DNA from 3 places in the Streptomyces sp. NBC_01429 genome. Region 1 is predicted to be linked to each of the others. Evidence: riboswitches for the same ligand, from Rfam matches in the RefSeq annotation. Region 1 holds a riboswitch; each other region holds the start of a gene.

Region 1 (9,813 bases):
GACATCGACGCCGACCAGCGCCGTACGGACGCGCTCGCCGCCTGCGCCGTCGTACCGACGCTGCTGACCGCGCTGTACCGGCTCGGCCGGGGGCTGGAGCCGGTCGAACCGCGCGACGACCTGCCGTACGCCGCCAACTACCTCTACATGCTCACCGGCGAGGAGCCGGACCCCGCGCGGGCGCGGGCCGTCGAGCGCTATCTCGTCTCCACCGTCGACCACGGCTTCAACGCCTCCACCTTCACGGCCCGGGTGATCGCCTCCACCGGCGCCGACCTCGCCGCCTGTCTCGTCGGCGCGGTCGGGGCGCTCTCCGGGCCGCTGCACGGCGGAGCGCCGAGCCGGGCCCTCGACACCCTCGACGCCATCGGGACCGTCGACCGCATCGACCCGTGGATCCGGGAACGCGTCCTGGCCGGCGACCGGATCATGGGGTTCGGGCACCCCGTCTACCGCACCGAGGACCCGCGCTCCCGCATGCTGCGCGGCATCGCCGAGGAGTTCGGCGGCCCGCTGGTCGACTTCGCCGTCCAGGTCGAGGCACGGGTCGAGGCGATCCTCGCCGAGCTGAAGCCCGGCCGCGAGCTGCACACCAACGTCGAGTTCTACGCCGGAGTGGTCATGGAGCTGTGCGGACTGCCCCGGGCGATGTTCACCCCGACCTTCGCCGCCGCCCGGGTGGTCGGCTGGAGCGCCAATATCCTGGAGCAGGCGGAGGACTCCAAGATCATCCGCCCGGCGGCCCGCTACGCGGGACCGCCCCCGCCCCAGCCGGTGCCCGCCCGCTGAGCGCGGGACCGATACGGACCGACGCGGCACGGAGGCGGCACTCTTGAGCAGGAAACGGATCCCGGTGGTTGTCCTGACGGGATTTCTGGGATCGGGCAAGACGACGCTGCTCAACCATCTGCTGCGCCGCCGCGCCGGCAACCGGATCGCCGTGGTCGTCAATGACTTCGGCGCCATCGAGATCGACGCCATGACGGTCGCCGGGCAGGTCGGATCGACGGTCTCGCTCGGCAACGGCTGTCTGTGCTGCGCGGTCGACGCGAGCGAACTCGACGGCTATCTGGAGCGGCTCACCCGGCCGTCGGCGCGGATCGACATCATCGTCATCGAGGCGAGCGGACTGGCCGAGCCCCAGGAACTCGTCAGGATGATCCTCAACGGGGACAATCCGTACACCGTGTACGGCGGGCTGATCCAGGTGGTCGACGCGGCCGAGTTCGGCGCCACCCGGGAGCGTCATCCCGAGACGGACCGGCATCTGGCCCTCGCCGACCTCGTGGTCCTCAACAAGACCGACCGGGTCGGGGAGCCCGAGCACCGGCGCGTCCTCGCCGCCGTCGAGGAGCTGAGCCCGGGGACCCCGGTGGTCTCCGCCTCGTTCGGACGGGTCGACCCGGAGTTCCTGTTCGACGCCGCCGTCCGGCCGGACGAGGACGGGAAGGCACGCCAGCTCTCCTTCGAGGACCTGTACGCCGATCTGTACGACGACGGTCATGGCGCCACCGGTGACCACGAGGGGCACGGGGGGCATGAGGACCACGAGGAGTACGGGGGCCATGAGGAGCATGGGGGCCACGGGAGGCATCTCCACGCGGCCTACGACACCGTCTCGTTCACCGCGCGCGCCCCGATGAACCCGCGCCGGCTCATGGCCTTCCTCGACTCCCGGCCCCCGGGCCTCTACCGCATCAAGGGATTTGTCGACTTCGGCGCCGCCGACCCGGACAACCGCTACGCGCTGCACGCCGTCGGCCGTTCGCTGCGCTTCCATCCGGAGCCCTGGCCGCGCGGCGAGGAGCGGCTCACCCGGCTGGTGCTGATCGGCTCGGGTCTCGACGGTTCTCAGCGGCCGGGCGATGTCCTGCTCAAGGAGCTGACGGCCTGCGAGGACACCGCGCCGGGGCCCGCCGATCCGGACGGCCGCGGCATGTGGGGCGTCCTGCGCTACGTACCCGACGACCTGCCCGAGGCGGACACCGAGGACGACCTGCCCACCGAGACCGACGGCCGGCCCGACGCAACGGCGTCCGGGCCCGGACCCGAAGGCCCGGACCCGGACGGGCGGTGACCGAGCCGGCCGCATCGGTCGAGGCGGCCGGCTCGCTTCCGCGGTGATTCCGCCGTGATTCCGCCGGTCAGAGCATCGGACCGGCCAGAACATCGACCTCCGGCGCGAACGGCGTACCCGAGCCGTCCCGCCGGGGGTCGGGCTCCGGCAGCTCCACCGGGGTGCCGTTCTTCTGCGCGGCGCGGGCCGGGCTCGCCCCCGCCCAGGCCAGGACCAGCATGTCCTCGCCCTTCAGGAACCGCTGACAGCGCACTCCGCCGGTCGCCCGGCCCTTGCGCGGATACTGGTCGAACGGGGTGAGCTTCGCCGTACGTACGGAGTCGTCCAGCGTGCCGTGCGAACCGGTGACCGTGAAGACCACCGCCTCCGCCGCCGGATCCACGGCGGTGAAGGAGATCACCGAGGCCCCCTCGGTCAGTTTGATGCCCGTCATGCCGCCGGCGGCACGGCCCTGCGGCCGCACCTGCGCGGCCTGGTAGCGCAGCAACTGGGCGTCGGAGGTGATGAAGACGAGGTCCTCCTCGCCCGTCCGCAACTCGACGCCGCCGACGATCCGGTCACCCTCCTTGAGGGAGATGACCTCCAACTCTTCCTTGTTCGTCGGGTAGTCCGGCACCACCCGTTTGACGACGCCCTGGAGCGTGCCCAGGGCGAGCCCCGGCGACGACTCGTCCAGCGTGGTCAGACAGATCAGCTCCTCGTCGCCCTCCAGCGCGAGGAACTCGGTGACCGCGGCCCCGCCCGAGAGGTTGGGCGCCGACGCTGTGCCCGGCAGCTGGGGCAGATCGATCACGGAGATCCGCAGCAGACGCCCCGTCGAGGTCACCGCGCCGACATCGCCGCGCGCCGTCGCCGGCACGGCGGACACGATCACATCGTGCTTGGTGCGCCTGCCGTCCCCGCCCTCCAGCGCCTCGCCGTTGGCCGTACGGGCCAGCAGACCGGTGGAGGAGAGGAGTACCCGGCACGGATCGTCCGCGACCTCCAGCGGCACCGCCGCCACCGCGGAGCCCGCGGACTCCAGCAGGACGGTGCGCCGGGGGGTGCTGAACTTCTTCGACACGGAGGCCAGTTCGGACGAGACCAGCTTGCGCAGCTCGGTGTCCGAATCCAGGATCCCGGTCAGCTCGTCGATCTCGCCGTTGAGCCGGTCGCGCTCGCTCTCCAGCTCGATCCGGTCGAACCGGGTGAGCCGGCGCAGCGGCGTGTCCAGGATGTACTGCGTCTGGATGTCGCTCAGCGAGAAGTGCTCGACGAGCCGCTCCTTGGCCTGCGCCGAGTTGTCGCTGGAGCGGATCAGCCGGATGACCTCGTCGATGTCGATGAGCGCGACGAGCAGCCCCTCGACGAGATGCAGCCGGTCGCGCCGCTTGGTCCTGCGGAACTCGCTGCGCCGGCGCACCACGTCGAAGCGGTGGTCGAGATAGACCTCCAGCAGCTCCTTGAGGCCCAGCGTGAGCGGCTGACCGTCCACCAGCGCCACATTGTTGATGCCGAAGGTCTCCTCCATCGGCGTCAGCTTGTAGAGCTGTTCGAGAACGGCCTCGGGCACGAAGCCGTTCTTGATCTCGATGACGAGCCGCAGACCGTGCGAGCGGTCCGTGAGGTCCTTGACGTCCGCGATGCCCTGGAGCTTCTTGGCGGAGACCAGGTCCTTGATCTTGGCGATCACCTTCTCGGGGCCGACCGAGAACGGCAGCTCCGTGACGACCAGGCCCTTGCGGCGCGCGGAGACGTCCTCCACGGTCGCCGTGGCCCGGATCTTGAAGGTGCCCCGGCCCTTCTCGTAGGCGTCCTTGATGCCGGTCAGCCCGACGATCCGGCCGCCGGTCGGCAGATCGGGCCCCGGCACGAAACGCATCAGCGTCTCCAGGTCGGCGGCCGGGTGCTTGATCAGATGGCGAGCGGCCGCCACGACCTCACCGAGGTTGTGCGGCGGCATGTTCGTCGCCATGCCGACGGCGATCCCGGAGGCGCCGTTGACGAGCAGGTTGGGATAGGCGGCGGGAAGCGTGACCGGTTCCCGCTCCTGGCCGTCGTAATTCGGCTGGAAATCGACGGTGTCTTCATCGATCGACTCGGTCATCAGTGACGTGGCGTCAGCCATCCGGCACTCGGTGTACCGCATCGCGGCCGGCGGGTCGTCATTGCCGAGCGAGCCGAAGTTGCCATGGCCGTCGACGAGCGGCAGTCGCATGGAGAACGGCTGTGCCATCCGGACCAGGGCGTCATAGATCGACGCGTCCCCGTGCGGGTGAAGTTTGCCCATCACCTCGCCGACGACGCGGGCGCACTTCACATAGCCCCGGTCGGGGCGCAGGCCCATCTCGTTCATCTGGTACACGATGCGGCGGTGTACCGGCTTCATACCGTCCCGGGCGTCGGGCAGGGCCCGGGAGTAGATCACCGAGTAGGCGTATTCGAGGAAGGAGCCCTGCATTTCATCGACCACGTCGATGTCGAGAATCTTCTCCTCGAAGTCCTCCGGCGGCGGGGTCTTCGTGCTGCGGCGGGCCATCGCGGCTGCGGCTCCTTCACAGGTTCTGTACGGCAACTTCTGGAACTGACGCGGACCATTGTGGACCGCGCCACTGACAACGCCGACGTCGACCCGTCGTTCGCCCGGGTGTCGGGGGTGTGCGACAGGGGAACTTCGCCAGGTGTCGGCACGCTTGCATACAGTGGCAGGACTTCCTCCATATCGCGATCGAAGGGACGTACATGCCCATGGGTCACACGGCCACAGCGCAGGCCGGTTCCGGCGGCCTGACAGCGACTGAGCACCGCCTGGCCAACGGCTTGCGCGTGGTGCTCTCCGAGGACCACCTGACCCCGGTCGCCGCGGTCTGCCTCTGGTACGACGTCGGCTCGCGCCACGAAGTCAAGGGGCGTACGGGCCTCGCCCACCTCTTCGAGCACCTGATGTTCCAGGGCTCGGCGCAGGTGGCGGGGAACGGTCACTTCGAGCTGGTGCAGGGAGCCGGCGGCTCCCTCAACGGCACCACCAGCTTCGAGCGCACCAACTATTTCGAGACCATGCCGACCCACCAGCTGGAGCTGGCGCTCTGGCTGGAAGCCGACCGGATGGGCTCGCTGCTCGCCGCGCTCGACGAAGAGTCCATGGAGAACCAGCGGGACGTCGTCAAGAACGAGCGCCGCCAGCGGTACGACAATGTGCCATACGGTACGGCCTTCGAACGGCTGACCGCACTCTCGTACCCCGAGGGCCACCCGTACCACCACACCCCGATCGGTTCCATGGCCGATCTGGACGCGGCGACGCTGGACGACGCCCGCGCGTTCTTCCGTACCAACTACGCGCCGAACAACGCGGTGCTGTCGGTCGTCGGCGACATCGACCCCGAGCGGACACTCGCCTGGATCGAGAAGTACTTCGGCTCGATCCCGTCCCACGACGGCAAGCGGCCGCCGCGCGACGGCTCGCTGCCCGACGTCATCGGCGAGCAGTTGCGGGAGGAGATCCACGAGGAGGTCCCGGCGCGCGCGCTGATGGCCGCCTACCGGCTGCCGCACGACGGCACCCGCGAGTGCGACGCCGCCGACCTGGCGCTCACCGTGCTCGGCGGCGGGGAGTCCTCGCGGCTCCACAACCGGCTGGTACGGCGCGACCGGACCGCGGTCGCCGCGGGCTTCGGACTGCTCCGGCTGGCGGGTGCCCCCTCGCTCGGCTGGCTGGACGTGAAGACGTCCGGCGGCGTCGAGGTCCCGCAGATCGAGGCCGCGGTCGACGAGGAGCTGGCCCGGCTCGCCGCCGAGGGCCCGACCGCCGAGGAGATGGAGCGCGCCCAGGCCCAGTTGGAGCGCGAGTGGCTGGACCGGCTCGGCACGGTCGCCGGCCGCGCCGACGAACTGTGCAGGTTCGCGGTCCTGTTCGGCGATCCGCAGCTGGCCCTGTCCGCCGTCGACCGGGTGCTGGACATCACGGCGGCCGAGGTCCGGGCCGTGGCCGCCGCGCGGCTGCGCCCCGACAACAGGGCGGTACTGGTGTACGAGCCGCTCACCGCCGAGGACACCGCCGAAGCGGCCGACCAGGACGAGACCGACGACCAGGAGGGGGCGGACCAGTGACCGACGCTGCCGTGACCATGGATTTCCATCCGCAGCCGACGGCCGGCGAGGCCAGGCCCTGGGCCTTCCCCGCCCCCGGGCGCGCCACGCTCGGCAACGGGCTGACGGTCCTGCGCTGCGACCGCCCCGGCCAGCAGGTGGTGGCCGTCGAGATCAACCTCGACGCCCCGCTGGACGCCGAGCCCGCCGGGCTCGACGGCGTCGCCACGATCATGGCGCGGGCGCTCTCCGAGGGCACCGACAAGCACAGCGCCGAGGAGTTCGCCGCCGAGCTGGAGCGCTGCGGCGCCACGCTCGACTCGTACGCCGACCACCCCGGGGTGCGGGTCTCCCTGGAGGTCCCCGTCTCCCGGCTGCCCAAGGCGCTCGGCCTGCTCGCCGAGGCACTGCGGGCCCCCGCCTTCTCGGACAGCGAGGTGGAGCGGCTCGTCCGCAACCGGCTGGACGAGATCCCGCACGAGAGCGCCAACCCGGGGCGCCGCGCCGCCAAGCAGCTCTCCAAGGAGCTGTTCCCGGCCTCCCTGCGCATGTCGCGGCCGCGCCAGGGCACCGAGGAGACGGTGGAGCGCATCGACGCGGCGGGCGTACGCGCCTTCTACGAGGCGCACGTACGCCCCGCCACGGCCACCGCGGTGATCGTCGGTGACCTCACCGGCGTCGATCTGGACGGGATCCTCGCCGAAACCCTCGGCGACTGGACCGGCGACACCGCCGCGCCCCGGCCCGCCCCGCCCATCACCGCGGACGACACCGGCCGGGTGGTCATCGTCGACCGCCCCGGCGCCGTCCAGACCCAGTTGCTGATCGGCCGCATCGGCGCCGACCGGCACGACCGCGTCTGGGCCGCCCAGGTGCTGGGCACCTACTGCCTGGGCGGCACGCTCACCTCCCGGCTCGACCGGGTGCTGCGCGAGGAGAAGGGCTACACCTACGGTGTACGGGCCTACGGCCAGGTGATCCGCTCCTCGGCGCCCGACGCGCCGGGCGGGGCGACCGGCGCCGCGATGCTCGCCATCAGCGGTTCCGTCGACACCGCTTCGACGGGTCCCGCGCTGGAGGACCTCTGGAAGGTGCTGCGCACGCTCGCGGCCGAGGGGCTCACCGACGCCGAGCGCGATGTCGCCGTGCAGAACCTGGTGGGGGTGGCCCCGCTCAAGTACGAGACGGCCGCCTCCGTCGCCGCCACGCTCGCCGACCAGGTCGAGCAGTTCCTCCCGGACGACTTCCAGGCCCAGCTGTACGCGCGGCTGGCGACCACCGGCACCGTCGAGGCGACGGCCGCGGTCGTCAACGCCTTCCCGGTGGACCGGCTCGTCACCGTGCTGGTCGGGGACGCCGCGCAGATCAAGGAGCCTGTCGAGGCTCTCGGCATCGGCGAAGTGACGGTTGTCACCGGCTGATCCGGCCCTTTTCGGGAACCCCGGCGACCTCGGTCGCCGGGGTTCCCCCTTTTATGTCAACTTCCCGGACTATGTCCGCTTCCTCAGTGAAAGGCGCAGTCTGTTCTGTGGTGTATGCGACAAAACTGCCTATCTGTTTGGCGATTGAAAGATGAGCCGCTTAGCGTCGGTCCGGCTGTTCGCCCGTTGCGCCGCACCCGTGGCATCGGACAGCCATCGCCGAGTCCCCGTCAGGCGCGAGCCTGGGGAGCCGGGGACCCACTCGTGTCCCTGGGGTGAATCGGACCGCCTTCGCGGGGCTCTGCCCGCGTGGAGGGGCCCGTAGGAGACCTTCCTGCTCCGAACCCGTCAGCTGACCCGGTAGGCGAGAGGGAAGGAAAGGACCAGCCACTTCATGGCGTTCACCCGTGCCACCGGGAAGCACCGTGCCCGCAACGGTAGGAGCCGCAGGGGCGCGAGCGCCGCGGGCGCCGCGACACTCACCGCGACAGGGGTCATCGGAACCCTCGCCGCCTCCCCGGCGCTCGCCGCCGACGCGCGCGTCGAGGCCGCATCGCAGACCGGTCTGGCCCACGCCATCGCCCTCGGCGACTCCCTCCCCGGCGTGATCGACGACCAGGCGGACGCCCAGCGCCACGCCGCCGACCGGGTCGCCAGGATCAAGGCCGAGGCCGTCGCGAAGGCGGAGGCCAGGCGCATGGCGGACGCCCGCGCCAAGGAGATCCGCGCCGAGCGGCAGCGCGCGGCGCGCGCCGCGGAACGCGAGCGCCTCAACACCTTCCAGCTCCCCGTCGCGGGCTCGTACATCACCACCGGGTACCGCACCGGCGGCTCGCTGTGGTCCTCCGGCAGCCACTCGGGCGTCGACTTCCGCGCCGCCACGGGCACTTCGGTCGTCGCCGTCGGCGCGGCCACCGTGGTCGAGGCCGGCTGGGGCGGCTCGTACGGCAACAACATCGTGCTGCGGATGAGCGACGGCACCTACACCCAGTACGGCCACCTCTCGTCCATCGCCGTCTCCGTCGGACAGAGCGTCGCCGCCGGACAGCGGATCGGGCTCTCGGGCGCCACCGGCAACGCCACCGGACCGCATCTGCACTTCGAGGCGAGGACCGGCCAGGAGTACGGCACCGACATGGACCCCGCCGCGTATCTGCGGGCGCACGGCGTCACCGTCTGACGACGCGCGCCGGGCCCCGCCCGGCCGCACCGTCCCGATCCGCCTCCGTTGGCCAAAAGATATCCATGGATTTCGGGCACCCTTCGGAAATTCGCGTTGATTGCAATAGAGTCACGGAACAGGCGTCAATCGGCTGCGTTTCGCGCGGATTAAGGCGGAGGTTCGGACATGCGCATTCCCGCGCACTCGGTATGCACGGCCATTCGCGACGACATCGTCTCCGGCCTGTTCGAGCGGGGCGGCAGACTCACCGAGGAACACCTGGCGCGGCGCTACGGCGTCTCCCGCGTCCCGGTGCGTGAGGCCCTTCGCACGCTGGAGTCGGAGGGCTTCGTGACCACCCGCCGCCATGTCGGCGCGTGTGTGGCCGAGCCCACGGAGCAGGAGGCGGCGGACCTCCTGGAGGTGCGGCTGCTGCTGGAGCCGCTCGGCGCCGCACGGGCCGCCCAGCGCCGTACGGAGGCCCACCTCAAGGTCCTGCGCGGCCTGGTCAGACTGGGGCAGGAGCGGGCCAGGCGCGGCCAGGGCGAGGACCTGCGCTCCCTCGGTGCCTGGTTCCACGAGACGCTCGCCCAGGCATCCGGCAGCCCGGCGCTCACCGCGCTGCTCACCCAGCTGCGGCACAAGATCGCCTGGATGTACCTGGTCGAGCAGCCCGCCCACCCCGTGGAGTCCTGGGCCGAGCACGGCGCGATCGTGGACGCGGTGGCGCGCGGCGACGCCGAGCGGGCGCGGGCCCTCACGGCGCTGCACGCCGAGCGGACCACCGCGGCGCACCGGCTGCGCCGTCCGGAGCGCGGCCGGGAAAAGGTGAGGGCTTCGCAACATGCCGTAAACATCGCGAGCGCTCCGCATTAACAATCACGCCGTATACAAAGACATGAATTGGGCGGGGGATCTTTCTTTGCTGCCCGCGTGAATAAAAGGGAGCCGTGGTCCACTGAATTCCGTGGACCACGGCTCGGTCACGCTGTCACGCTGTTATGAAACGTCCCGCCGTTACGAGATGAGCCGCAGCAGCAGGTTGGGCGAGCCCGTACCGACGCTGGAGAGCGCGCCGGAGGTGG
Region 2 (9,813 bases), 1.2 Mb from region 1:
CTGCCCGCCGCCATGCTCGACGGCTCCCCGGACACCGGCTGGTCGAACGCCTTCGCCAAGCCGGCCACCGCGCTGCTGCCCGCCTTCAGCGGCGCCCGCCCGGCCGACTGGATATCCGTGGCCTGGCCCGGCCCCCGCACCTTCGGCTCGGTCGAGGTCTCCTTCACCGTCGGCGCGCGGCACACCCTGCCCGCCTCGATCACCGTCTCCTACTGGGACGGGGACCGGTACGCCGCCGTACGGCACCAGAGCGTCGACTGGGCCACCGCCTCCGACGAGCCGACGGTCATCACCTTCGACCGGGTCACCGGCTCCCGGATCAGGCTGGAGCTGACCAGCGCGCACCCGGGGACCGCCCAGGGCGCGCAACGCGTCACCACGATCCAGGTGCCGGACGCCAGGAGCAGTGCCACCGGGTGACACGGCAGTACGTCACCCGGACGCTACGAGCAGTGCCACCGGGTGACGTACAGCCGGCCCCCGCGGTCCTCCAGCACGCCACGGACGCACTCACCCGGCTCGGTGTCGATCACGCCGGACAGCTCCGCGTGGCCGTGCCGGGTCGTCCGCGTGCCGAACCAGCCGGGAAACGCGGTGATCCGGCTGTCCTTGCGCTGATAACCGAGCCGTACGGCGACCTCGGACCGGCCCGGGTGCCGGGTGTAACGCGTGGTGAAGGCGCCCGTGCCGCCGATCGGGCCCTCGACGCAGAGCCGGCCGCCGGAGAGGTCGCCGCAGCCCCGGGGGGTGACGCCGACGGGTGCCAGGACGAAGAGCGAGCCCACGAGGAGCCCGGTCGCGCGGACCGCGGTGGCACGTCTCACAGCTTCCCTCTTTCGCCCGCCCCCTCGGTTCCGTACCGCTCCGTACTGTTCCGCTGCTCATCGTGGATCAGCGGAGGGCACGGGGCACCCCGGCGGGACCCAAGCGGGGCGGGCCGGGGGCCCGGGTGGGCGAGCCCGGGGCCCGGGTGGCCCCCTGGACGGCGCTACTTTCGCAACACGCCCCTAGGCAGGGCGCGCGGCGCCCGCGAAGGGCATCTGGTCGATCGGCGCGAGCCGGACCGCCGAGCCGGGGCGCGGGGCGTGGATCATCTGCCCGCCGCCGACATAGATCCCGACATGGCTGACACCGGAGAAGAAGAAGACCAGGTCACCCGGGGCGAGCTGATCGCGGCCCACCCGCCGGCCCGCGTTGATCTGGGTGTACGTGGTGCGCGGCAGCGAGACCCCGGCCGAGCGCCAGGCGGCCTGGGTCAGCCCCGAGCAGTCGAAGGAACCGGGCCCGGTGGCGCCCCACACGTACGGCTTGCCGATGGCCCCGTAGGCGAAGGAGACGGCCGCCGAGGCGCGGGAGTTCGGCGCGGGCACGGCGCCCGCCCGCTGCCCCCGGCCCTGCCCCTGCTGCCCGTCGGAATCCGGAGCGTTCCGCTGGTCGTACCGGGCGCGCTGCGCGGTGGTGAGCCGGTCCAGCAGCCGCTGGGCCGAGTCCAGCTTGGCCCGGACGTCGGACTTGTGCCGGGCCAGTTCGGACTGACGGGCCCTGAGATCCGCCACCCGGCTGTCGGCCCGCGCGCGCAGCCCGGCGATCTGCCCGAGTTCCCGGCGGATCGACGCGATCATCGCGGCCTGCCGGGCGCCGGTCCGTTCGGCCAGCGCCGCGCCTTCGAGGAATTCCTCGGGCTTGGAGCTGAGACCGAGCTGTACGGCGGGATCGAGGCCGCCGGAGCGGTACTGCGCGGCGGCGATCGAACCGAGCGCGTCGCGCGAGGTGTTGAGCCCCTCCGCCCTGCGGGCGGCCTCGTCGCGCAGCAGGGTGAGCGAGGCACGGGCGTCGTCCGCCTTCACCTTCGCGCCGTTGTACCGCTCGGTGGCGCTCTCCGCCTGCTCGTACAGCCGGTCCACCTTGGCCTTGACCTGCGCGGCCGTCAGCCGGGGCTCGGCGTGCGCGGGGGAGGGGGCGACCGCGGTGGTGGCGGTCGCGGCTCCGGCGAGCGCGAGAGTGGCGGCCGTCCGGCCGGCCTGGCCGGAGAGCGGGCGCTGTTTACGTTTGCGGTGCGCAGCCACGGGGGCGTCCACGTCCTTCTGTCCGTCTGCTGTCTCTGGAGAAGGACGCTAAGGCTCCAGATCACGATCCGGCCTCGGCAGGACGGTATTGCCCGGAGCCGACCAATCCCGAGCGCTTTGCGATCGGGACGCTACGGGGGTTACGTCACTCTGCGGCCGTGCTGTGACCGGAATCGCGACTGAGGGGTGCCTTACCGAAGAGTGCTGATATGGGCGCCACTAGGCTCCGAATCATGGACGTACTGATCAATCTCTTTGTCGCCCTGCACATCATCGGCATAGCCTCGCTGCTCGGCGGCTTCCTCACCCAGATGAAGTCGATGAGCGCGGGAACGGCCCGGTTCAGCCCGGCGATGCTGCACGGCGCGCTGACGATGCTGATCACCGGGATGGCGCTGGTGGGCCTCAACCAGGCCGACGGCCACACGCTGAACAACATCAAGATCGGCGTCAAGATGGCCGTCCTGATCGTGATCCTCGGCATCGTCTATGTGAAGCGCGACGAGGAGACCGCCCCGAAGCCGCTGTTCGGCGCGGTGGGCGGGCTGACCGTGGCCAACATCCTCATCGCGACGCTCTGGACCTGACCCACGCGCGTTCCGTCGGCCAGGTCCTCGCGGGAGCGGCCGGTCAGGCCGGGCGGACGCTGCCGTGGATCGGCATGTAGTAGATCGATTCCTCGCGGACGTTCGCGCCCGGCTTGGGAGCGTGGATCATCATGCCGTCGCCGATGTAGATGCCCACGTGGCTGACGTCGTCGTAGAAAAAGACCAGATCGCCAGGGAGAAGGCCGTCGGTCGCGACGCGGGTGCCGGTGTTCGCCTGGTCCCAGGTGGTGCGCGGCAGCTCCACGCCGGCCACCTTCCACGCGGCCTGCGTCAGCCCCGAGCAGTCGTACGAGCTGGGGCCCGAGGCGCCCCAGACGTACGGCTTGCCGATCTGCGCGCGGGCGAAGGCGAGCACCTTCGCGGCCTTGGTGGCGTACGCGCTGCCCGCCGAGGAGGGCGTGCCTCCCGCGGCGCCTCCCGCGGCGCCGCCCGCGGTGCTGCCCGTAGCGCCTGCCGTACCGGCGCCGGCGTCCGTGCCCGTCGTACCCGTGCCCGTCGTACCCGCGCCCGTGGCGGCCGGGGACTCGGGCCCGGCGGCGGAGGGCTGCTCCTGCCGCTCGCGCCGTTCCTGGCGCTCCTGCCGCTCGCGCTCGGCTGCCCGCGCCGCGGCGTGGGCAGCCGCCTTGGACTTGGCCTCGGCCTCGCGCCGCGCCTCGTCCTCCTTCTTGCGCTCCAGGGCGGCCAGCCGGGCCCGCTCCTCGGAGGTCAGCCTTGTCAGCAGCGTGCGCGCCTCGGCCAGCTTCTTCTGGACGGTCTCCTTGCTGGTGCGCAGCGAGGTCTGCGAGTCGGCGAGCGACTCCAGGCTCTCGGTGGCCCGCTCGCGCTGCCGCGCCAGGTCGGCCTGCTGGGACTGGAAGTCCGCGACGGCGCCCTGCCGGCGCTCGGCCAGCCGGTCCGTCACCTCTTTCTGCTCCAGGAACGACTGCGGGCTGTCCGCGAAGATCAGGGCGGCGGTCGGCGCGACGGTGCCCTCGCGGTACTGCGTGGCGGCGTACGAACCGAGCGTGCGGCGGGCCTCGTTCAGCTTGTCGGCGCTCTTGGCGACGTTGTCGCGTACCCGGTCGACCGTGCTCTTCTGCTTCGCCGTGGCCGTCTTCGCCTTGTTGTACTGCTGCGTCGCGCTCCCGGCCTGGCGGTACAGGTCGTCGACCTTCTTCTGTACCTCTTCGACCGAGGGGTTCGGCTCGGCGGGCGCGGCGGCCGCGCCCTGCGTCGACAGCAGCGTGACCGAGGCGATGGCGGCCGTGGTGACCCCGACGGCAGGGGAGTTGGTGCCTACGCCGCTACGGGTGCGCGACTTGCGATGCGACGCCAAGGTCGGCATCTCCTTCCGTGGACCGCCTACCGGGTTAGCTGTCGGGTTCGGGCGGAACGGAAGGCTGCCCTACGGGCCTTGTGCGTACGGGGAAGCGTACGGCCCGATTCACCCCGGTGGTGCAGAGTGGGTCCCCGGTTTCGAACTTCCCTGCGGGAAGGCCGAATTCGGCGCGGGCCGCCCGCTTGGCGTGGGTCGCCTGGGGGATACGGGCTGCCTGATCGAGCACGCTAGCCAAATTGTGCTGCTGATGTGAAGGTGGATGGTCGATATGCCCGAAACATTTTCGTGACCATTTGCGGGAGTGAGGTGCGAGGCGGGCCAAGGGAGGGTATAGCGTCACGCTCGGTAATTCCTTGATCGCTTGATCGTAGGTGCGGCGGGGGTGCGGAGTCCACCGCTCGGCGGGGTCGCGCAACTCACACGGGCGCGGAGACTTCGGGAGGCGGGCGCGGACTGTCAGTGCGGCGGCCTAGACTCGGAAGGCGATGAGCAGCCTCTTTGACGACAGTTTCCTGGCGGACCTCCAGCCCTCCGGTGACGGGCACCCGCCGCCGCCCGAGGAGCCGGACGACCACGCCCCGGAGCAGGTGCCCGACGACCTCTTCGGGGGCGCGTTCGACGCGCCGCCGACACGGGACCCGTACCACCGCGACGGCGCCCCGCGCTCGGTCGTCGATCCCGCCGCGCTGCTCGACGGGCTGAACGACGAGCAGCGCGCCGCCGTCGTGCACACCGGATCGCCCCTGCTCATCGTGGCCGGGGCCGGATCCGGCAAGACGCGCGTGCTGACCCACCGGATCGCGCATCTGCTGGGGACCCGCAGCGTCCACCCCGGGCAGATACTGGCGATCACCTTCACCAACAAGGCCGCCGGTGAGATGAAGGAGCGCGTCGGGCAACTCGTCGGCCCGCGCGCCAACGCCATGTGGGTCATGACCTTCCACAGCGCCTGCGTGCGGATCCTGCGCCGGGAGTCGAAGAGGCTCGGCTTCACCTCGTCCTTCTCGATCTACGACGCGGCCGACTCCAAGCGCCTGATGGCCCTGGTCTGCCGCGATCTGGACCTCGACCCCAAGCGCTACCCGCCCAAGTCCTTCAGCGCCAAGATCTCGAACCTGAAGAACGAGCTGATCGACGAGGAGACCTTCGCCGGTCAGGCGGCCGACGGCTTCGAGAAGATGCTCGCCGAGGCGTACCGGATGTACCAGGGGCGGCTGCGCGAGGCCAACGCCCTGGACTTCGACGACATCATCATGACCACCGTCCATCTGCTCCAGGCGTTCCCCGACGTCGCCGAGCACTACCGGCTGCGCTTCCGGCATGTCCTGGTGGACGAGTACCAGGACACCAACCACGCGCAGTACACGCTCGTACGCGAGCTGGTGGGCCCCTCGGGCGAGGGACACCACCCGGCCGAGCTGTGCGTGGTCGGGGACGCCGACCAGTCGATCTACGCCTTCCGGGGCGCCACGATCCGCAACATCCTCCAGTTCGAGGAGGACTACCCCGACGCGACCACGATCCTCCTGGAGCAGAACTACCGCTCCACGCAGACGATCCTCAGCGCCGCCAACGCGGTCATCGAGCGCAACGAGAGCCGCCGCCCGAAGAACCTGTGGACGAACGCCGGAGCCGGCGCCCGGATCACCGGCTATGTCGCGGACACGGAGCACGACGAGGCGCAGTTCGTCGCGGACGAGATCGACCGGCTGACGGACTCGGGCGAGGCCAGGGCGGGCGACGTAGCGGTCTTCTACCGGACGAACGCGCAGTCGCGTGTCTTCGAGGAGATCTTCATCCGGGTCGGCCTGCCGTACAAGGTCGTCGGCGGCGTGCGCTTCTACGAGCGCAAGGAGGTCCGCGACGTCCTGGCCTACCTGCGGGTGCTGGCCAATCCGGAGGACAACGTACCGCTGCGCAGGATCCTCAACGTGCCCAAGCGCGGCATCGGGGACCGCGCGGAGGCGATGATCGACGCCCTCGCCCTCCGGGAGAAGATCACCTTCCCGCAGGCGCTGCGGCGCGTGGACGAGGCGTACGGGATGGCGGCGCGCTCCGCCAACGCCGTCAAGCGCTTCAACACGCTGATGGAGGACCTGCGCACGATCGTGGAGTCGGGAGCGGGCCCCGCGACGGTCCTGGAGGCCGTGTTCGAACGGACCGGCTATCTGGCGGAGCTTCAGGCGTCGACGGACCCGCAGGACGAGACGCGGATCGAGAACCTCCAGGAACTGGCGGCGGTGGCGCTGGAGTTCGAGCAGGAGCGCGGCCAGGCGGCGGGACGGAACGAGGGGCAGGACGACGAAGGACAGGACGGGGGAGAGGGACAGACCGAGGGCGACGGCGCCGCCGTCGTGCCCGCCGGGCCTCCCACTCTCGCCGAGTTCCTGGAGAAGGTGGCCCTCGTGGCCGACTCCGACCAGATCCCCGACGAGGACGAGGACGGCTCCGGGGTCATCACGCTGATGACGCTGCACACCGCCAAGGGCCTGGAGTTCCCGGTGGTGTTCCTGTCGGGCATGGAGGACGGCGTCTTCCCGCACATGCGTTCCCTGGGCCAGACGAAGGAGCTGGAGGAGGAGCGGCGGCTCGCGTACGTCGGCATCACGCGCGCCCGTGAACGGCTCTATCTGACGCGGTCGTCGATGCGCAGCGCCTGGGGGCAGCCCGCTTACAACCCGCCGTCGCGGTTCCTGGAGGAGATTCCGGGCGAGCATCTGGAGTGGAAGCGGACCGGCGCGCAGATCCCGGCGGGCCCGGTGTCCGGGATCACGTCCTCGCTGTCGTCCTCGGCCGCCGCGCGGTCTCGCTCCGGCGGTCCCACGGGGTTCGCCACCCGGCGTGCGACCGACAAGCCGGTGATCTCCCTGGCCATCGGGGACCGCGTCACACACGACCAGTTCGGCCTCGGCACGGTGATGGCGGTGACGGGTACGGGCGCGGACGCGCAGGTGACGGTCGACTTCGGGGACACCAAGCCCAAGCGGCTGCTGCTGCGGTACGCGCCGGTCGAGAAGCTGTAGGCGCGGGCGCGCGCGGCCGAGAACGGACCGGGGCCCGCTCCTGAGAGGGGGCCTCGGTCCGATCGTACGTATATGGGTGCGGCGGATAGCGGACGGGAACGGCGGCGGCCGTCGCTCCCGTCGGGCCGGGTTCCCGTCAGGTCGGGTCGACGCCGTGGCTGCGCAGCCACGGCAGCGGGTCGATCGCGGAGCCGCCGCCGGGCCGTACCTCGAAGTGCAGGTGCGGTCCGGTGGAGTTGCCCGAGCTTCCCGAGTAGGCGATCACGTCACCGGCCTTGACCGAGCCGGACCGGATCTTGGTGCTGCTGAGATGGCAGTACCAGGTCTCGGTGCCGTCGGGCGAGGTCACGATGGCCATGTTGCCGTAGGCGCTGTTGTACTGCGTGCGTACGGTGCCGTCCGTCGCGGCCATCACCGGCGTCCCGTACGAGACCGGGAAGTCGATTCCGGTGTGCACGGACATCCAGTTGACGCCGGCCTGGCCGTAGTAGGCGCTGAGCCCGTGCTGCGAGACGGGAAGCACGAACTTGGGGCGTTCCGCTTCCTTGCGGGCCGCCTCCGCCTCGCGCTTCTTGCGGTCCGCCTCCTGGCGGGCCTGGAGGTCGATGCGCTCCTGCGTACGGCTGGCGCGGTCGCCGAAGTCGCGGGCTCCCGCGCTGAGGGTGGCGAGCTGGGTGTCCAGCTTCTTGTTGGCCGCGGCGGCGGCCGCGGGCTTCTGACTGGCGGTGTCGGCCGCGGAGGCCGTGGTGGCCTTGTCGTCCTTGCTGTCCTCGCCGCCGCTGAGGCCGCTGACCGAGGCCGCCGCGACACCGGCGACGCCCATCACACAGGCGGACGGGACGGCGATCGTGAGGAGTGCGGAGCGCTTGGCGGGGGTGCGGCGGCGGCCTCGGCCACCGCTTCCGCTGCCGCCGGCCCGGCCCACCGGGCGGGGGGTGACGCTGACGGCGGGGACCGTCATGGTCGCCGCCATGTGCAGTGATTCGGGTTCGTGCGTGTCCTCGGCCCCGGAGTCGGAGCCGGATCCTGATCCGAAGCCGGAGTCGGGACCATGGGCGGAGTCGGCCGCTGACGCCTGTTCGGCGTCGGCTTCCGTGTCGTACGCCCGTTCAGGCTCGGGGCCCGGCGCGCCGAAGTCGGCCCCCGGGCTGTACTGCTGGGCGGGATCCGCCTCGTACGAGGAGTCCGCGCCGTACTGCTCCGGTACGACTGCCGCCACGAGGACCGTGTCCTGGTGGGACTCGTGCGTCGTCCCGGGCGTGTTCCAGGCGGCTTCGTACGCGCCGGTGTCGAACGAGGGAGCCGTCCACTGGGCGGTGGCCTCGTACTCGAAGGGGCCGTTGCCGAACCGCTCGGCGTCGAGACCCTGGCCCAGGTCCTGCGCCTGATGCGCGGTGTCGTAGCCGTACGCGGGGTTCTCGAACGACGAGTTCTCCAACGGCGTGTTGTCGAACGTGGCGTTCTGGAACCGCTGGGCGTCGAACTGTCCGCTCTCGAACTGCCCGTTGTCGAAGGGGGCGTTCTCGAACTGCCCGGCCGCGCCCGACCCGTTCGGCTGATGCGCCTCGGGTGCGGTGTTCCACGCGGTCGCGTCCCACTTGCCCGAGGTGTCGGCGCTGACGGTGGCCCACTGGCCGCTGGTGTCGTACTGAGGCGTGCCGTAGGTGTCGTACCCCACGGTCGCGTGGGCGCCGGTGCTCCACTGCGTGGAGTCGTACTGGCCGGTGTCGTACGGAGCGGAGGGGGCCGTGGAGGTTTCGTAGCCGGACGTCTCGTAAGGCTTCTCGTAACCGGAGTGGCCCGGCTGGTCGGTGTGTCCCCCCGAACCGGCCGAGCCGTCCGGAAGGTTGCCGAAGAGCGGATCCGTCGCGAAGCTGCCGTTCTGGTAACCGTCATGTGCGGCGTACCCGGCGTGGGCGTGCTGGTCGTTCACCAACTTCTCTCTCGCCTCGGCAGCAGAACCAGGGTGTCCGGGGTCCCTTCGTGATCGGATCGATCGGAAGGGTCCCGGAAGGAAAGCAGTGGCCGCGACTGTACCCGGCGGTATGCGACGGCGACAATCTTCCGTGGGTTTCGTGGTTCACGGAAACGGTCATTCGGCCGTGTTTCGGGGAACTGTGGGCGCAGCTTTGGCCTTACGTTCGATAAATGTTCGAGCAACTGCCGTCGGGGCGAGGGCTGTCGGGTCAGGCGACCGATATGGATCCGTCGGCGGATGCGGAGCCGGAGGCGGTGTGCGCGTCGGGCGTGGGGTCCGTCTCCAGGGCGTGCCGGATGCCGGCGGCGACCGCCGGATGGACCGGCAGGCCGAGATGGCCGACCCCGCTGACCTTCACGTTCTCGGCGCACAGGTCGGGATGTTCGATGCGGGCCGTCCCGACGGGGGCCATCAGCTGGTCGAGATCGCTCCAGAAACTCACGAATCGCGTACGGCAGCCGGGCGCGGGCAGCCGCAACTCCTCGATCACCGCCGATCCGGGCCGCATCTGCCGGACGACCGGATGGGCGTTCGCGAGCGGGACGACGGTCGTGCCCTCGTGGGGCGTGCCGAGGGTGACGAGGGTCCGTACCCGGAGGTCACCGCCCAGGCGCTGCACGTAATAGCGGGCGATCAGGCCGCCGAGGCTGTGCCCGACGATGTCGACCCGCTGGTGTCCTGTGCGCGCGCTGATCTCCTCGATGTGCCGGCCGAGCAGCTCGGCCGCCGTGCGGACATCGCAGGTCAGCGGCGAGTAGTTGAGGGATACGAGGTGACGCCAGCCGTGCCGGGCGAGGGAGCGGCGCAGCAGGACGAAGAC
Region 3 (9,813 bases), 790 kb from region 1:
AAGGCCCTCGCCGCACTCGCCGGCACGCGCAAGGGGAGCTGATGGAGCGGTCCTCGGGGCCGTCGCCCCGTCCCGCTCCGCCCACCTCGCTCCTGATCGCCTGCGCGCTCTCCATCGAACGCCTCGCCCTGCGCGGCGGCCGGGGCGAGGCGGCCGGACCGGTGACCGTGGTGCGTACGGGCATGGGGCCCAGGAACGCCGAGCGCGCAGTGGCACGCGCGCTCGGCGAGCCCGCGCACCGGGACGCGGCCGTCATCGCGTCCGGATTCTGTGCCGGGCTCGCCCCGGGGATGCGCCCGGGTGACCTGATCGTCGCCGAGGAGACCCGGGGCCCGCGGGGCACCATCCCCTGTACGGGGACGGGGCCGCTCGTCGACGCCCTGGTCAGGGCCGTACCCGGGCACACGGTCCACACCGGGCCGCTGACCGGCTCCGACCACGTGGTACGGGGCCGGGAGCGGGCGGCGCTGCGCGCCACCGGGGCGCTCGCGGTGGACATGGAGTCCGCCGCCACGCTGCACAGCGCGCTGGCGTCCGGCCCCCGCCCGGTTGCGGCCGTCCGGGTGATCGTGGACGCTCCAGAGCATGAGCTGGTCCGTATTGGCACAGTGCGCGGTGGAATATCAGCCTTTCGTGTTCTTCGTGCCGTCTTTCCTGCTTTTCATGAATGGCACCGTTCTTTGCTGCTCCCCAGGAGGTGAGCTAGATGGCCATGCCGCTCCGTCAGACCATCAGGGTCGGGACGTATCTCTTCGAACAGAAGCTGCGCAAGCGTGAGAAGTTCCCGCTCATTGTCGAGCTGGAACCCCTCTTCGCCTGCAATCTGGCCTGCGAGGGCTGCGGGAAGATCCAGCACCCCGCCGGGGTCCTGAAGCAGCGCATGCCCGTCGCCCAGGCCGTCGGGGCGGTGCTGGAGTCCGGCGCGCCGATGGTCTCCATCGCCGGCGGTGAGCCGCTGATGCATCCGCAGATCGACGAGATCGTCCGTCAGCTGGTGGCCAAGCGGAAGTACATCTTCCTCTGCACCAACGCGATGCTGCTGCGCAAGAAGCTGGACAAGTTCACCCCCTCGCCGTACTTCGCCTTCGCCGTGCACATCGACGGGCTGCGCGAGCGGCACGACGAGTCCGTGGCGAAGGAGGGCGTGTTCGACGAGGCCGTGGCGGCCATCAAGGAAGCCAAGAGCCGCGGCTTCCGGGTGACCACCAACTCCACCTTCTTCAACACCGACACACCGCAGACGATCATCGAGGTGCTCAACTACCTCAATGACGACCTGAAGGTGGACGAGATGATGATCTCGCCCGCCTACGCCTACGAGAAGGCCCCCGACCAGGAGCACTTCCTGGGTGTCGAGCAGACCAGGGAGCTGTTCAAGAAGGCGTTCTCCGGCGGCAACAGGGGACGCTGGCGGCTGAACCACTCGCCGCTGTTCCTGGACTTCCTCGAAGGCAAGGCCGACTTCCCGTGCACGGCGTGGGCCATCCCCAACTACTCGCTCTTCGGCTGGCAGCGGCCCTGCTACCTGATGAGCGACGGGTATGTGCCGACGTACCGTCAGCTCGTCGAGGAGACCGACTGGAGCAAGTACGGCCGCGGCAAGGACCCGCGCTGCGCCAACTGCATGGCGCACTGCGGCTACGAGCCGACCGCCGTCCTCGCCACCATGGGCTCGCTGAAGGAGTCCCTGCGGGCGGCTCGCGAGACGGTCGTCGGGACGCGGTGACGTCATGACCGCCGGAGAGCCGGTCGCGCCGGGGGGACCCCGCGCGACCGGCCCGGCGGTCACCGCGGGCCCGGGAGGGCAGGGGGCCCGCCGTCGGTGGCTGCCCGCCGCCACCGTGAGGTGAAACGTATCCGAGAGGGGGCCGCACGTGTCGATCCTGGAAAGTGTCCGGGGGCCGGACGATCTCAAGGCGCTGACAACGGACCAACTCGGCGAACTGGCCGAGGACATCAGAGAGTTCCTGGTCCGCGCGGTGGCCAGGACCGGCGGTCATCTCGGGCCCAACCTCGGGGTGGTGGAGCTGACCATCGCCCTGCACCGGGCCTTCGACTCACCCGTCGACCGCGTCCTGTGGGACACCGGCCATCAGAGCTATGTGCACAAACTGCTCACCGGACGGCAGGACTTCTCCAAACTCCGCGGCAAGGGGGGCCTGTCCGGCTACCCCTCCCGCGAGGAGTCCGCGCACGACGTCATCGAGAACTCGCACGCCTCCACCGTGCTCGGCTGGGCCGACGGCCTCGCCAAGGCGCGCGAGGTGCTCGGCCGGGACGAACACGTCGTGGCCGTCATCGGTGACGGGGCGCTCACCGGCGGTATGGCCTGGGAGGCGCTGAACAACATCGCCGCCGCCAAGGACCGTCCGCTGATCATCGTCGTCAACGACAACGAACGGTCCTACGGGCCGACGATCGGCGGCCTCGCCAACCACCTCGCCACCCTCCGTACCACCGACGGCTACGAGGACGTCCTCGCCTGGGGCAAGGACCTCCTCCAGCGCACCCCCGTCGTGGGCCGGCCGCTCTACGAGTCGCTGCACGGCGCCAAGAAGGGCTTCAAGGACGCCTTCGCCCCGCAGGGCATGTTCGAGGACCTGGGCCTCAAATACGTCGGACCGATCGACGGACACGATGTCGCCGCCGTGGAATCCGCCCTCCTGCGGGCGAAACGCTTCCACGGACCCGTACTGGTGCACTGCCTGACCGAGAAGGGCCGCGGCTACGCGCCGGCCCTGGAGGACGAGGCGGACCGCTTCCACACCGTGGGCGCGATGGACCCGCTCACCTGCGAGCCCCTGACCCCGCCGGCCGGCCCGTCCTGGACCTCCGTGTTCGGGGACGAGATCGCCGAGATCGGCGCCGAGCGGCCGGACGTCGTGGCGATCACGGCGGCCATGCTCCACCCCGTCGGGCTGACGAAGTTCGCCGAACGCTTCCCCGACCGGGTCTGGGACGTCGGGATCGCCGAGCAGCACGCGGCGGTCTCCGCCGCCGGCCTCGCCACCGGCGGCCTCCATCCGGTCGTCGCCGTCTACGCGACCTTCCTCAACCGCGCCTTCGACCAGGTGCTGATGGACGTCGCCCTGCACCGCTGCGGCGTCACGTTCGTCCTCGACCGGGCCGGGGTCACCGGCACCGACGGCGCCTCGCACAACGGCATGTGGGACATGTCGATCCTCCAGTGCGTGCCCGGCCTGCGGATCGCCGCCCCGCGCGACGCCGCCCAGCTGCGGGCCCAGCTGCGCGAGGCCGTCGACGTGGACGACGCGCCGACGGTCGTACGGTTCGCCAAGGAATCGGCCGGCCGGCCGATCGAGGCCGTCGGACGGCTGGGCGGAATGGACGTGCTGCGCCGGGCGGAGGACGCCGAGGTGCTGCTCGTCTCGGTGGGCGCCCTCGCCCCCGTCTGTCTCGCGGCGGCCGAGCTGCTCGCCGAGCGCGGCGTCGGCTGCACCGTCGTGGACCCGCGCTGGGTCAAGCCCGTGGACGAACAGCTCGCGCCGCTGGCCGCCGGGCACCGGCTGGTCGCCGTGGTGGAGGACAACAGCCGCAGCGGCGGCGTGGGTTCGGCCGTGGGCCAGTCGCTGCGCGACGCCGGTGTGGACGTACCGCTGCGGACCTTCGGCATCCCCGAACAGTTCCTCGCCCACGGCAAGCGCGCCGAGGTACTCGCCGACATCGGGCTCACCCCGGTGGAGATCGCGGGACGGATCAGCGCGGCCCTAGGCCCCAAGGAGAACAAGGAATGACGACCGAGCCCAAGGGCTTCGACCTGCAAAGACTCCTCGCCGAGCGCGGCGCCGAGCGCTATGAGCTGCACACCAGGCATCTCAACCACCAGCTCCCGCGCATGCTGCACACCATCGGCTTCGACCGGGTCTACGAGCGGGCCGAGGGCGCCTACTTCTGGGACGAGGACGGCAACGACTACCTGGACATGCTGGCCGGCTTCGGCGTGATGGGCCTGGGCCGGCACCATCCCGTCGTACGCAAGGCCCTCCACGACGTCCTCGACGCCTCGCTCGCCGACCTCACCCGCTTCGACTGCCAGCCGCTGCCCGGCCTCCTCGCCGAAGAACTCCTCACCCACAGCCCCCATCTGGACCGGGTGTTCTTCGGCAACAGCGGCACGGAAGCCGTGGAGACGGCCCTCAAGTTCGCCCGGTACGCCACCGGCAGGCCCAGGATCCTCTACTGCGCCCACGCCTTCCACGGACTGACCACCGGCTCGCTGTCGGTCAACGGCGAGGACGGCTTCCGCGACGGATTCGCGCCACTGCTGCCCGACACGGCGATTCCCATGGGCGATCTCGACGCGCTGGAAAGGGAGTTGAAGCGGGGCGACGTCGCCGGATTCGTGGTCGAGCCGATCCAGGGCAAAGGCGTGCACGCGGCGCCGCCCGGCTTTCTGCGCGCCGCCCAGGAGCTGCTGCACCGCCACAAGGCACTGCTCATCGTGGACGAGGTGCAGACCGGTCTCGGCAGGACCGGCGACTTCTACGCGTACCAGCACGAGGAGGGCGTCGAGCCGGACCTCGTCTGCGTGGCGAAGGCGCTCTCCGGCGGCTATGTGCCGGTCGGCGCGACCCTCGGCAAGGACTGGATCTTCAGACGCGTCTACTCCTCGATGGACCGGGTCCTGGTCCACTCGGCCAGCTTCGGCTCGAACGCCCAGGCCATGGCGGCGGGGCTGGCCGTCCTCGCCGTGATGGAGGACGAGGGGACCGTGGCGAACGCGCGCGTCACCGGTGATCTGCTCAGGACCCGGCTGGCCGCGCTCGTCGACCGCTACGAGCTGCTGCACGAGGTACGCGGCCGGGGTCTGATGATCGGCATCGAGTTCGGCCGTCCCGACTCGATCAGGCTGCGCGGCCGGTGGACCATGCTCCAGGCCGCCCGCAAGGGACTCTTCGCGCAGATGGTGGTCGTACCGCTGCTCCAGAAGCACCGGATCCTCACCCAGGTCTCCGGCGACCATCTGGAAGTGATCAAGCTGATTCCGCCGCTGACCATCGGGGAACGGGAGGTCGACCGCTTCGTGGACGCCTTCACGGCCGTGATGGACGACGCCCACGGCGGCGGCGGGCTCATGTGGGATTTCGGGAAGACACTGGTGAAGCAGGCGGTCGCCAACAGGTAGCCGCCGACCGACGCGACGTTTTGCCTCTGAGGCAAGGGATTTGCCTCAGAGGAAAGATGCTGGCGCAATGGAGGTATGAGCACACCTCCCGCCGGAGAGCCGCCCGACGACCCCACCGACCAGCTGCCCGACGTCGCACCCCGCCTGCGCGAGCTGCGCCGGGGCCGACGGCTCACCCTGGAGGCGGCGGCCCGGCGGGCGGGGCTCTCGCCCGCCCATCTGTCCCGGCTGGAGACGGGGCGCCGCCAGCCTTCGCTGCCCATGCTGCTCGGGCTGGCCCGTATCTACGGTACGACCGTCTCCGAACTCCTCGGGGAGCTGCCGTCGGAACGCGATCCCATAGTCCGGGCCGCCCGGATGGAGCCCGTGGCGGCCGACGGCTGGACGTACCACCAGGCCGGAGCGCCCGGCAGAGCCATGCAGCCGCTGCGGCTCCAGGTGCCGTACGGGGTGCAGGGCGACCTCGTCCGCGTACACCCGGGGGAGGAGTGGCTCTACGTCCTCGACGGGCCGCTGCGGCTGAGCCTCGGGGATGCCGCGCATGTGCTCGGCCCCGGGGACAGCGCGCACTTCGACTCGCTCACCCCGCACCGGATCGCCGCGGCCGGTCCCGGGGGGACCGAGCTGCTCTTCGTCCACACCCTGCTGCAGAGCCCCGCCGCCGAGCTGTGCTTCGGCGGCGAGGTTCATCGCCGCTGACCTGCCGAGAGAGGTCCGCCACCATGCCGGAGACAGAGAAGACCGTGCCCACCACCGAAGCCGCCGGACCCGCCGAGCCCGCGGAACCCGCCGAACCGGAGGCGGCGCCGGACACCGTGCCGGACCGAGCGCCGGACCGAGCGCCGGACCGGGTGCCCGATCGGGTGATGGACGAGGAGAAGACGTTCCCCATGGGGCTGGTCATCCGGCTCTTCGCCTATCTGGTGGCGGGCCATGTCCTCGCCTTCTTCCTCTATCTGCTCTTCACCCTGGGAGCCAAGGGGTAGCGGGCCGGGGCGCCGTCAGCCGTTGCCGCCGCCTTCTTCGAGGAGCCGGTCGCGCAGCCGCTCGCGCGTCTCGGGGGCGAGCCCGAGCCCCTCGGTCAGATAGCGCTCGGTGGTTCCCCAGGTCTTCTCGATGCTCTCGAACGCGGCGGCGAGGTACTCGGCGCGGGCGTCGAAGAGCGGACCGAGCAGCTCCATCACCTCCGGGGAGGTCCCGGCCGGGGAGCTGTCGCTGCGGCGCACCCGGTAGCGGCGGTGCGGATCGTTGGACATCAGGTAGTCGGCCTCGATCGCGTCGGGCTCGACCCCGACCGCCAGCAGGGTCACCGCGATGGAGAGCCCGGCGCGGTCCTTGCCCGCAGCGCAGTGCATGAGCGCGGGGACGGCTTCCTCGGCGAGCGCGTGCAGCACCCGGCTGTGCTCGGCGGTGCGCTCCGTGATGATCGTCCGGTACGAGCCGATCATCCGGGCCGCGGCTTTCCCCTCGGCGAGCAGCGAGCGCAACTGGTCGAGATCGCCGTCCCGGACCATCCGCCAGAACTCCGCGCCGTCGGCCGGGTCGGAGAGCGGGATGTTCACGTGGCGCACACCGGGCAGCTCGACATCCGAGCCGTCCAGCCTCAGATCGGCGGAGTTGCGGAAGTCGAACACCGTGTGCAGCCCGAGGCCGGCGAGGTACGCCGCGTCGGCGGCGGTGGCGTGGGCGAGGTGGCCGCTGCGGAAGAGGACGCCGCCGCGCACCCGCCTGCCGTCCGTGGTCGGCAGGCCGCCCACGTCGCGGAAGTTGCGCACAGCGGACAGCTGGGGTTCTGCCGACGGGACTTGCGGAAGCTGCTGCGTCACGGCGTGCTCCTCCGTGTCTGCCGCCGGCGCGGCTCGCCGACGAAGTCGACTCCTGACCCTACGACATCCGTTCGGGAGTGATCGGAGGTATCGGGTCCGGCGGGACAGGATTCAGATGCCCACCAATCGGACATCGCACGAGGTCGAATATCGCCCTAATAGGGATCTATCCGTATTGCGATGTTATGTATAACCTGCCCTGTTAGCAGGGGAGATGAGAGGTCGCGGGTGAGCAGGATCATATCCGTGACGTTGCGTGGTGACGGTGGGAAGGGGGAGCGCCACCTCGTAAGGGAACCGAAGATCCGTAGTCCACGCAGGGTGACGGGTGGTGCTCGGTGATATTCGAGTGACGGGCCGTGGCTCAAAACAGCCGCTTGTTCCGGCCGTCCGACTCGCTTACGTTCACCCTCAATCCGGACGGAACGCCGAATCCTGCCGCCGACCGGACCACACATCCACCCATCCACGTGTGGCAGGAGCGGGGGACCCAGGTAGTACGCCGATCCGGACACTCCGGAGCGGCTAGGGGTGAAGTCGCGCACCACGCGCGACCGGGCAGCTCCAGCCCGAACCCGACAGCTCACCTCGTAGGCGCCGGAGAGGAACGCACCATGCCCGCCAAGGGTAAGCACCGCCGCCCCAAGGCCAATCCGTTCTCGCGCGGATTCATCGTCGCCGGTACGGGGAGCGCCGCCATCGCGCTGCCGCTCATCGGCGCCACCGGTGCGCACGCGGCCCAGCAGGGCGCCGCACCCGCCGCCGCGCCGCAGGCGGCCCCCGCCACGACGCACACCGCGCCGAGCCTGCCGCTCGCCGCGCAGCAGTCCGCCGTGACCCGGACGACCGCGACGCAGACCGCCGCGCAGGCGACCGCGACGACGAAGAAGACCAAGGTCTACTCCGTGGTCTCCGGCGACTATCTGTCCAAGATCGCGGCGGAGCAGCGGGTACGGGGCGGCTGGCAGCAGCTGTACGAGGACAACCGCCAGGCCATAGGCGGCGACCCCGGGCTGATCCACCCCGGTCTGAAGCTGAGCATCGGCGCGCGGGCGGCCTCGGCGCCGTCCACCACGTCGAGCGGCGCGGCCGAGGCGCCGGCGAAGTCCTCCGGCACCGGCTCCACGGCGCCCAAGTCCTCGGCGCCGAAGTCCACCGCGCCCAAGTCGTCCGGCACCGGCTCCAGCGCTTCCGCGGGCACGTCCACCGGCACCTCCGCCTCCAACACGGCCACGCAGACCACCGGGGCCGGCTTCACCAAGCCCGTCGACGCGTCGATCGGCACCTCCTACCGCGCGGCGGGCGGCAGCTGGTCCAGCGGCTACCACACGGGCGTGGACTTCATCGCCTCGTCGGGCTCCACGGTCAAGGCGATCGGCGCGGGCACCGTCGTGTCGGCCGGATGGGGCGGCTCGTACGGCAACCAGGTCGTCATCCGGCACAGCGACGGCAAGTACTCGCAGTACGCCCACCTGTCGGCCCTGTCCGTCTCCGTCGGCCAGAGCCTCTCCGCCGGGCAGCAGATCGGCCTCTCCGGCGCTACCGGCAACGTCACGGGACCGCACCTGCACTTCGAGGTCCGCACCGGCCCCGACTACGGCTCGGACATCGACCCGATCGCCTACCTCCGCTCGCAGGGCGTCACCGTCTGACCCGTCCGTCCCGACGGCATCCGCCACCCGGCCCGTCACGGCCGTCGCCCGGTACCTCGTACCGGGCGGCGGCCGTTTCCGGCTATTCCCGGTTGGGGGAAACTTGACCGATGGTGTTTCTCACCCCTGGTCAACCCCTCCTTACGGTCGCGTAGGTCACATCCCCGGGTGAAGGATGTCTCGCTGTGGCAAACGATTCGAGAACAAGAAGAAATGATGTGTTCGGGTCGTACGCGGCGATCGGCGACAGTTTCACGGAAGGCGTCGGCGACCCGGGACCCGACGGTCTGTTCGTCGGCTGGGCGGACCGGCTCGCGGTCCTCCTCGCCGACCAACTCCCGCACACCGGTACGACGGTGGACACCGCGCACGGGGACTTCCGCTACGCCAACCTCGCCGTACGCGGCCGACTCCTCGACCAGGTCGTCGAGGAGCAGATTCCCCGGGCGAGGGCTCTCGCCCCGGACCTGGTGACCTTCTGCGCGGGCGGCAACGACATCATCCGTCCCGGCACCGACCCCGACGAGGTGGCCGAACGCTTCGAGCGGGCCGTCGCCGACCTCACCGAAGCCGTCGGCACCGTCGTGCTGGCCACCGGCTTCGACACCCGTGGCGTCCCCGTACTGCGCCATCTGCGCGGCAAGATCGCCACGTTCAACCTCCACACCCGGTCCATCGCCGACCGTTACGGCTGCTCCGTGCTGGACCTCTGGTCCCTCAAGTCGGTCCAGGACAGGCGGGCCTGGGACGGCGACCGGCTGCATCTGTCGCCCGAGGGGCACACCCGGGTCGCGCTGCGCGCCGCCCAGGTGCTCGGGGTCGACGTCCCCGCTGACCCGGACCAGGCATGGCCCCCGCTGCCCCCGCGCGGCACCCTGGAGGAGCGGCGCGACGACATCCACTGGGCGCGCGAGTATCTGGTCCCCTGGATCGGACGCAGGCTGCGCGGCGAGTCCTCCGGCGACCACGTGGAGGCGAAACGGCCCGATCTTCTGCCCCTCGAACACTGAGGCGACGGGAGCCCGGTGGCCCCCGTCACGTCGAGCCGGTCGGGGACAGGGATATGGCGGGAGTGGGGGCGGGGGCGGGGACGCGCTCCAGCACTCCGCCGGCGAAGACGTCGTACAGCGGCAGCGTCTCCAGGTGCACATAGCCGATGTGGCAGTCGCACACCGCCAGCGGGCACTCC

What was found. Region 1 has a riboswitch for cyclic di-AMP ahead of OG627_RS07295 (M23 family metallopeptidase). Riboswitches for the same ligand answer to the same signal wherever they lie in the genome.
Region 2: linked by a shared signal. The riboswitch ahead of OG627_RS12505 (C40 family peptidase) and the one ahead of OG627_RS07295 (M23 family metallopeptidase) in region 1 are both predicted to bind cyclic di-AMP.
Region 3: linked by a shared signal. The riboswitch ahead of OG627_RS04280 (M23 family metallopeptidase) and the one ahead of OG627_RS07295 (M23 family metallopeptidase) in region 1 are both predicted to bind cyclic di-AMP.

What each region holds. Positions count from the first base shown of each region.
Region 1 is NZ_CP109599.1:1,777,058-1,786,870, reverse strand. Features, by position in the region: gene OG627_RS07320 (citrate synthase/methylcitrate synthase) at 1-789, shown strand, start outside; gene OG627_RS07315 (CobW family GTP-binding protein) at 854-2,077, shown strand; gene OG627_RS07310 (DNA gyrase/topoisomerase IV subunit A) at 2,145-4,595, opposite strand; gene OG627_RS07305 (M16 family metallopeptidase) at 4,805-6,166, shown strand; gene OG627_RS07300 (M16 family metallopeptidase) at 6,184-7,566, shown strand; cyclic di-AMP (ydaO/yuaA leader) riboswitch at 7,774-7,948, shown strand; gene OG627_RS07295 (M23 family metallopeptidase) at 7,961-8,746, shown strand; gene OG627_RS07290 (GntR family transcriptional regulator) at 8,915-9,604, shown strand; gene OG627_RS07285 (S8 family peptidase) at 9,746-9,813, opposite strand, start outside.
Region 2 is NZ_CP109599.1:2,947,548-2,957,360, reverse strand. Features, by position in the region: gene OG627_RS12525 (glycoside hydrolase family 2 TIM barrel-domain containing protein) at 1-420, shown strand, start outside; gene OG627_RS12520 (hypothetical protein) at 444-824, opposite strand; gene OG627_RS12515 (C40 family peptidase) at 1,008-2,066, opposite strand; gene OG627_RS12510 (hypothetical protein) at 2,300-2,653, shown strand; gene OG627_RS12505 (C40 family peptidase) at 2,697-3,998, opposite strand; cyclic di-AMP (ydaO/yuaA leader) riboswitch at 3,997-4,172, opposite strand; gene OG627_RS12500 (ATP-dependent DNA helicase) at 4,478-7,015, shown strand; gene OG627_RS12495 (M23 family metallopeptidase) at 7,152-8,948, opposite strand; gene OG627_RS12490 (esterase/lipase family protein) at 9,202-9,813, opposite strand, start outside.
Region 3 is NZ_CP109599.1:989,742-999,554, reverse strand. Features, by position in the region: gene shc (squalene--hopene cyclase) at 1-42, shown strand, start outside; gene OG627_RS04315 (phosphorylase family protein) at 42-701, shown strand; gene hpnH (adenosyl-hopene transferase HpnH) at 707-1,726, shown strand; gene dxs (1-deoxy-D-xylulose-5-phosphate synthase) at 1,875-3,755, shown strand; gene OG627_RS04300 (aspartate aminotransferase family protein) at 3,752-5,146, shown strand; gene OG627_RS04295 (helix-turn-helix domain-containing protein) at 5,222-5,845, shown strand; gene OG627_RS04290 (DUF6126 family protein) at 6,013-6,132, shown strand; gene OG627_RS04285 (tyrosine-protein phosphatase) at 6,148-6,972, opposite strand; cyclic di-AMP (ydaO/yuaA leader) riboswitch at 7,422-7,584, shown strand; gene OG627_RS04280 (M23 family metallopeptidase) at 7,587-8,624, shown strand; gene OG627_RS04275 (SGNH/GDSL hydrolase family protein) at 8,810-9,634, shown strand; gene OG627_RS04270 (STM4011 family radical SAM protein) at 9,660-9,813, opposite strand, start outside.